Cupriavidus necator: one gene and its partner. The protein of the gene in region 1 interacts with the protein of each later gene in a pairwise test. Links are inferred from orthologs where the notes say so. Each region holds a gene or a part of one and is shown on either strand. Other genes may lie near its edges. The genes, in order: recR and recO.

The links.
Region 2: the proteins of recR (region 1) and recO interact in binary tests that used the Escherichia coli proteins (3 or more experiments, as listed by UniProt). The link is inferred for Cupriavidus necator from one-to-one orthologs.

Annotation. Positions count from the first base shown.
Region 1 is NZ_CP066018.1:2,970,491-2,973,662, reverse strand. Bases 187-3,043 are described here. They hold recR (recombination mediator RecR), read right to left. Parts: upstream 1,994-3,043; coding sequence 1,379-1,993; downstream 187-1,378. Other genes in these bases: I6H87_RS13890 (DNA polymerase III subunit gamma/tau), read right to left, coding at 2,405-3,043; I6H87_RS13895 (YbaB/EbfC family nucleoid-associated protein), read right to left, coding at 2,002-2,334; I6H87_RS13905 (LysR family transcriptional regulator), read right to left, coding at 397-1,302; I6H87_RS13910 (CaiB/BaiF CoA transferase family protein), read right to left, coding at 187-219. In the rest of the region: more of I6H87_RS13910, read right to left, coding at 1-186; more of I6H87_RS13890, read right to left, coding at 3,044-3,172. UniProt on the Escherichia coli protein: May play a role in DNA repair. It seems to be involved in an RecBC-independent recombinational process of DNA repair. It may act with RecF and RecO.
Region 2 is NZ_CP066018.1:2,802,021-2,805,134, reverse strand. What follows is about bases 1-2,799. They hold recO (DNA repair protein RecO), read right to left. Parts: upstream 1,948-2,799; coding sequence 1,054-1,947; downstream 1-1,053. Other genes in these bases: era (GTPase Era), read right to left, coding at 1,967-2,799; pdxJ (pyridoxine 5'-phosphate synthase), read right to left, coding at 230-1,012; acpS (holo-ACP synthase), read right to left, coding at 1-233. Also shown: more of era, read right to left, coding at 2,800-2,905; rnc (ribonuclease III), read right to left, coding at 2,902-3,114. UniProt on the Escherichia coli protein: Involved in DNA repair and RecF pathway recombination.

The DNA of each region.
Region 1 (3,172 bases):
GTCGATGCAGATCGACTCCTTGTTGCGCGACTGCGCCTCCCACCAGACCGAGGTGCCTTCATGCAGCATGCGCCATTTGCGCAGCGGGTCGCCCTGCCCCGGCGGCTCCACCTTGATGATGTGGGCGCCAAAGTCGGCCAGGGTCTTGGCGGCAAAGGGGCCGGCGATGAGTTGTCCGAGTTCGAGGACGCGAATGCCCTCGAGGATCTGTTGCGCCATGGGGTGTCTCCGTGCGATGCGGTGTCTTGTTGCAGTGCGGCAAGCCCAATGACTGGCTTGTCATACATTGCGTTCGAACGGAGTGTGCCCCAGCAGGGGGCCTGCCAGGAATCGGCAATCGGAGAAGCGGGCTTTCTCGGAACGCGAAAGGCTGCGGAGCCGCTCAGCGCGGGCGCGTCAGAACGGCGCCCGGTCCCCGCACAGGTGGGTGATCAGCAGACGGGCCGAGACTGTCAGCCCGGCCGGGTCGCGCAGCCCGATCAGCAGCGAGCGGCGCGCCCAGGCGTCTTGCAGCGACACCAGCGACAGCCCCATCGACTTGACGTGCGGCTCGGCAGCGATGCGCGGCAGCACGCCCACGCCCAGACCGGCCATCACCATGCGGCACATGGCATCGAAGCTGCGCACCTGGATGCGCAGCCGGAACGGCCGGTCGAGCCGGCTGCTCTCCTCGAGCAGGCGCGCGGCCAGCGAGGTTTCCTGCGGCAGGCTGACGAAGTCGAATTCCAGCGTATCGGCATAGTGCACCGGGCCGCGCGCGGCCAGCGGATGGTTGGGCGGCGTGATGATGACCAGCTCGTCCTGCCGGTACTCGATCGTCATCAGCCCGGCCGCGGGGGTGCGGTCGGCAAAGATGCCCACGTCGGCGCGGTTCTCGACCAGCGCGGCGACGATATCGCGGCTGTTCTGCTCTTCCAGCTCGATGCGGATGGTGGGATGACGCTGCATGAACGACGCCAGGTCGTCGGGCAGGAACTGCGTGATCGCCGAGGTGTTGGCGCACACCCGCACCTGCCCGCGCACGCCCGAGGCGTAGTCCGACATCACGCCGGCCATGCGTTCGACGTCCTGCAGGATGGTCAGCGCATGGTGGAAGCAGGCCTGGCCGGCCTCGGTCAGCTGCACGCCGGCGGCATGGCGGAAGAACAGCGGCGCGCCGACCGCGGTTTCCAGGTCGGAGATGCGCTTGCTGGCGGCGGCCACGGCCAGGTGCGACTGGCGCGCGCCGGCCGAGATGCTGCCCTGCCGGGCCACGGCGACGAACAAGCCAAGCGTGACGAGATCGAAGCGGGCCAGGTTCATGGGAGAGGCAGGCGACTGAAGAAGGCGGAAGAACGCGGTGACCGGCGCGCGGGCAATCGGCCCCGCGCGATCGTGCTCAGAGGTTGCGGCGGTCCATCACCGCACGCGCGATGGTGCCGGCATCGACGTACTCCAGCTCGCCGCCCACCGGCACGCCGCGCGCCAGGCGCGACACCTTGAGGCCGCGCGCCTTGAGCATTTCGCCGATGTAGTGCGCGGTGGCCTCGCCTTCGCTGGTGAAGTTGGTGGCGACGATGACTTCGCCGACCGGGCCGCCCAGCTCGGGCTCGGTGGCGCGCGCGAGCAGCCGGTCAAGATGGATCTCGCGCGGGCCGATGCCGTCCAGCGGCGAGAGCCGGCCCATCAGCACGAAGTACTTGCCGCGGTAGGTCAGGGTCTGCTCGATCATGACCTGGTCGGCCGGGGTTTCCACCACGCACAGCACCGAGGCGTCGCGGCGGTCGTCCAGGCAGGTCTCGCAGATCTCCTGCTCGGTGAAGGTATTGCAGCGCTGGCAATGGCGGATATGGTCCGCCGCGCCGCGCAGCGCATCGCCCAGCTTGCGCGCGCCCTCGCGGTCGTGCTGCAGCAGGTGGTAGGCCATGCGCTGGGCGGACTTGGGCCCGACGCCGGGCAGCACCCGCAGCGCTTCGACCAGTGCCTGCAGCGAGGTCGGGGACGATGCCTTCACAGTGGCGTTCAGAACGGCAGCTTGAAGCCCGGGGGCAGCGGCAGGCCCGAGGTCATCGAGCCCATCTTTTCCTGCGAGGTGGCTTCGGCCTTGCGCACGGCGTCATTGAAGGCGGCGGCGACCAGGTCTTCCAGCAGGTCCTTGTCTTCGCCCTCGGCCAGCAGGCTGGGGTCGATGGTGACGCGCTTGACGTCGTTCTTGCAGGTCATGACCACCTTGACGAGACCGGCGCCGGACTGGCCCTCGACCTCGATCTGGGCCAGCTGCTCCTGCATCTTCTTCATGTTTTCCTGCATCTGCTGGGCTTGCTTCATCAGCCCGGCGAGTTGACCTTTCATCATGATGGAATGCTCCTGGATTCGGTAAGAAATTCGGTGAAGTAAGTTCGGTAAAGCAAACGCAGGCCGCGGATCAGGCGGCGCGCGGCTGGATCGAGCCCGGCACGATCTGGCCGCCAAAATCGCGCAGCAGGCCCTGGACAAAGGGATCGGCCTCGATCACGGCCTCGGCTTGGCGCTGGCGCTCGGCGCGCGCCTCGGCATCGGCGGCCGCGGCCGTGATGGAAACCCCGCCGACTTCGCAGACCACGCGCACCGGCTCGCCGAAGTGGTCGCACAGCGCCTGCTGCAGCCGCTCGGACACGCCGTTCTCGCCCAGGGCCGCGACCGGGATGCGCAGGTGGAAGGTACGTCCGACCACCTGGGTCAGTTCGCTCTGGTAGGCCAGCTGCTGCGCCAGGCCCTTCAAGGGCAGGCCGGCGGCCAGCACCGGCCATTCGCCGGTGAAGGCCGGCGGGGTGCCATCCTCGCCCGCTGCTGGCGGGCGCGGGGCGACGAACTTGGCGGACTCTGCCGGCGCCGCGGCTGGCTGCACCGGAGCGGTCTCGCGCGCCGGCTCGGCCTCGCGCGCGGGCGCCCGGCGCGGCCCGGCGGCACGCGCTGCCGGTTCGTTGAAACCGTTGTCGCGGTAGCCAGGATCGCTGTCATAGGGGCCGATGACCGGCAGGTCAGGCGGCAGCTCTTCCCACGGCGGCACATCGCTGCCACCCGCCAGCTCCCAGGGCGGCACGGATTCCGGCTCCGCCTGGCGCGCGGCGGGCCGTGCCGGCGCTGCCGGCGACTGCATGGGCGCCTTCGCAACCGGTGCCGGCGGCCGACTCACGGCTGCCGCGCCGGGCGC
Region 2 (3,114 bases), 170 kb from region 1 along the record:
CACGTCATCGGCCAGCGCATGCCCAGGCCAATGGCCTTGGAGAACGCCTCCTTGGCAGCGAAGCGCGTGGACAGGAAGGCCAGCCCGCGCTTCTCGGAGCGCGCCTTGCGCGCGTGGTACTTGGCCAGCTCATCGGGGCCCAGCACCTTCTCGGCGAAACGGCCGTTGGTGCGTTCCATCACGCCCTGCACGCGGGCGATCTGGATGATGTCGGTGCCGACGCCGTAGATCACGCCGGCGCGCCCGCGGCAGGATAGCGCGTGCCCAGGCGCGCGGCGACCATGATGGCCTTCATCTCGCGCACCGCGTTCTCCCAGCCCGCGAACACCGCATGCGCCACGATCGCGTGGCCGATGTTCAGCTCCTTGATGCCGGGCAGCGCGGCGATCGGCTGCACATTGGTGTAGTGCAGGCCATGGCCGGCGTTGACCACCAGGCCGTGCTTCTGGCCCGCATCGACGCCATCGGCGATGCGGCGGAACTCGAGCGCCTGCTCATCGGGCGTATGCGCATCGGCATAGCGGCCGGTATGCAGCTCGATCACCGGCGCGCCGCACGCGGCCGCCGCGGCGATCTGGTCGGCATCGGCATCAATGAACAGCGACACGCGGATGCCGGCACCGGCCAGCTGCGCGCACGCCGCCTTGACCTGCTCGAAACGCCCGGCCACATCGAGCCCGCCCTCGGTGGTCACTTCCTCGCGGCGCTCCGGCACCAGGCATACGTCCTGCGGACGGATCTCGCAGGCGATGTCGAGCATCTCCTGCGTGAGCGCGCATTCCAGGTTCATGCGCGTGGCCAGTTGCGGGCGCAGCGCGCGCACGTCGGCATCGCGGATATGGCGGCGGTCTTCGCGCAGGTGCAGCGTGATCAGGTCGGCGCCGGCCTGTTCCGCCAGCAGCGCGGCACGGATGGGATCGGGGTACACGGTGCCGCGCGCGTTGCGCAGCGTGGCGACGTGGTCGATATTGACGCCAAGGTCGATGACGCCCGGATTTGCGTGGAAGATCATGCGAGCAGGTGCAGGAGTAAGTCGGATGGTTCTTGAGTCGGTCAGAGATACTGCAGGTCGATCAGAATCTGGCGCGTCTTCAGCGGCGCGCCTTGCAGATAATAATGCAGCAGGAACCGCATCAGCGCGCGGCTTTGCGCGGCGGTCTGCGCGCGGCTGTAATCGTCCTGCGCCATGTCCAGCAGGGTCTGGCCGGTCACCACCGGCCACGACGACGGGTCGCTCGGCTGCGCGCGGCGCACGCCGCGCTCTGGCTGGTAGACATAGTCCAGGCCCGGCTGGACCCGCTCGCCGGTGCTCAGGCACTGGTCAAAGGCAACCGCGAAGCCAGTTTCCTGCAGCAGCACGCGTTCAAAGCTGCGCAGCACCAGCCCGGCTTGCTCGCCGTGCGCCAGCCGCGTCAGCGTCGTCAGGTAATGGCGGAACAAGGCCGGATGCGCATCCTCGCGCGGGCAGAAGCGCATCAGCAGCTCGTTCAGGTAGAACGCCGACAGCAACGCATCGCCGGCCAGCGGCGGCATGCCGCCGACCCACTCGGCCTTGGTCAGGGTCTTGACCTCGCCGCGGCCGCTCCATGACACCGAGACCGGGTGGAAATGCTGCAACACCGCACGCAACGCGGAGTGCGGGCGCTTGGCGCCCTTGGCCACCATCGAGATGCGGCCGTAGTCGCGCGTGAACAGGTCCAGGATCAGGCTGGTCTCGCGATACGGCCAGGCGTGCAGCACAAAGCCGGGCTGCTCGGCCACGCGCGACTCGGGCCGGGCCGGCACGATGCGCATGGCACGATCCATCATCGCGCGCGCGGCAGCGTCGGCCATGCCGGGCAGCGCCCTGCTGTCGAGCAGTTCGGCGGCCTCGTCGACCACGGGGTCGGCGCGGCGGGACCGTGGCGCCGGCGCCGGCGCGCGCGCGATGTCAGCCGTCTTGCTCACTGGTCGCTCGCTGTTGTGCTCACTCGTAGCCGTACGCGCGCAGCCCTGCTTCGTTGTCGGCCCAACCGCTCTTCACCTTGATCCACATTTCCAGGTAGACCTTGCCGTCGAACAGCTTTTCCATGTCCAGGCGCGCCTCGGTGGAGATCTGCTTGAGCTTGGCGCCCTTGTTGCCGATGATCATGGCCTTGTGCGCGTCTCGCTCGACCAGGATGGTGGCAAAGACGCGGCGCAGGCGGCCTTCGGTCTCGAACTTGTCGATGATCACGGTGCTGGTGTACGGGAGCTCGTCGCCGGTCCAGCGGAACACCTTCTCGCGGATGATCTCCGAGGCCAGGAAGCGCTCGCTGCGGTCGGTCATGGCGTCGGCGTCGTACATCGGCTCGCCTTCCGGCAGGTAGGGCCGGATGATCTCGAACAGGCGCGCGATATGGTCGTGGGTCTTGGCCGTCATCGGCACCACTTCGCGGAACGGGAACTGCTGCCCCATCTTTTCCAGGAAGGGCATCATCACTTCCAGGCGGTTCTCGCCGTTGACGCGGTCCAGCTTGTTGGCGACCAGCAGCACCGGCGTGTTCTTCGGCAGCAGCGACAGCACCTTCTCGTCGTCGGCGCCGTAGTAGCCGGCCTCGACCACGAACAGGACCAGGTCCACCGACGACAGCGTGGACGTGACCGCGCGGTTCAGCGAACGGTTCAGCGCGCTGGCGTGGCGGGTCTGGAAGCCCGGCGTGTCGACGAACACATACTGCGCGTCATCCGTGGTCTGGATGCCGACGATGCGGTGGCGCGTGGTCTGCGCCTTGCGCGAGGTGATGCTGATCTTCTGGCCGACCAGCGCGTTCATCAGCGTGGACTTGCCCACGTTGGGGCGGCCGACGATGGCCACGGTGCCGCAGCGGAACGCCGCGGCCGGGGTATCCGCCGCGTCTTGCTGCGGATGGGTAGATTCGGTCATTCCTTCAACCTGAGAGACAGCTGTGGGTCCTGCGGCACGGGTTGCTTGCGGGTCTTGCCGGTGCGCTCGGCGCGGCTGCGCTTGAGCAGCTGCGGCACCAGCTTCTGGACTTCGTCCAGCGCCAGCTTGGCGGCGGCCTGCTCGGCAGCGCGCCGCGAGGCGCCGGTGCCAAACACCCGGACTTCCAGTTTAGGCACCGTGCACTCGAC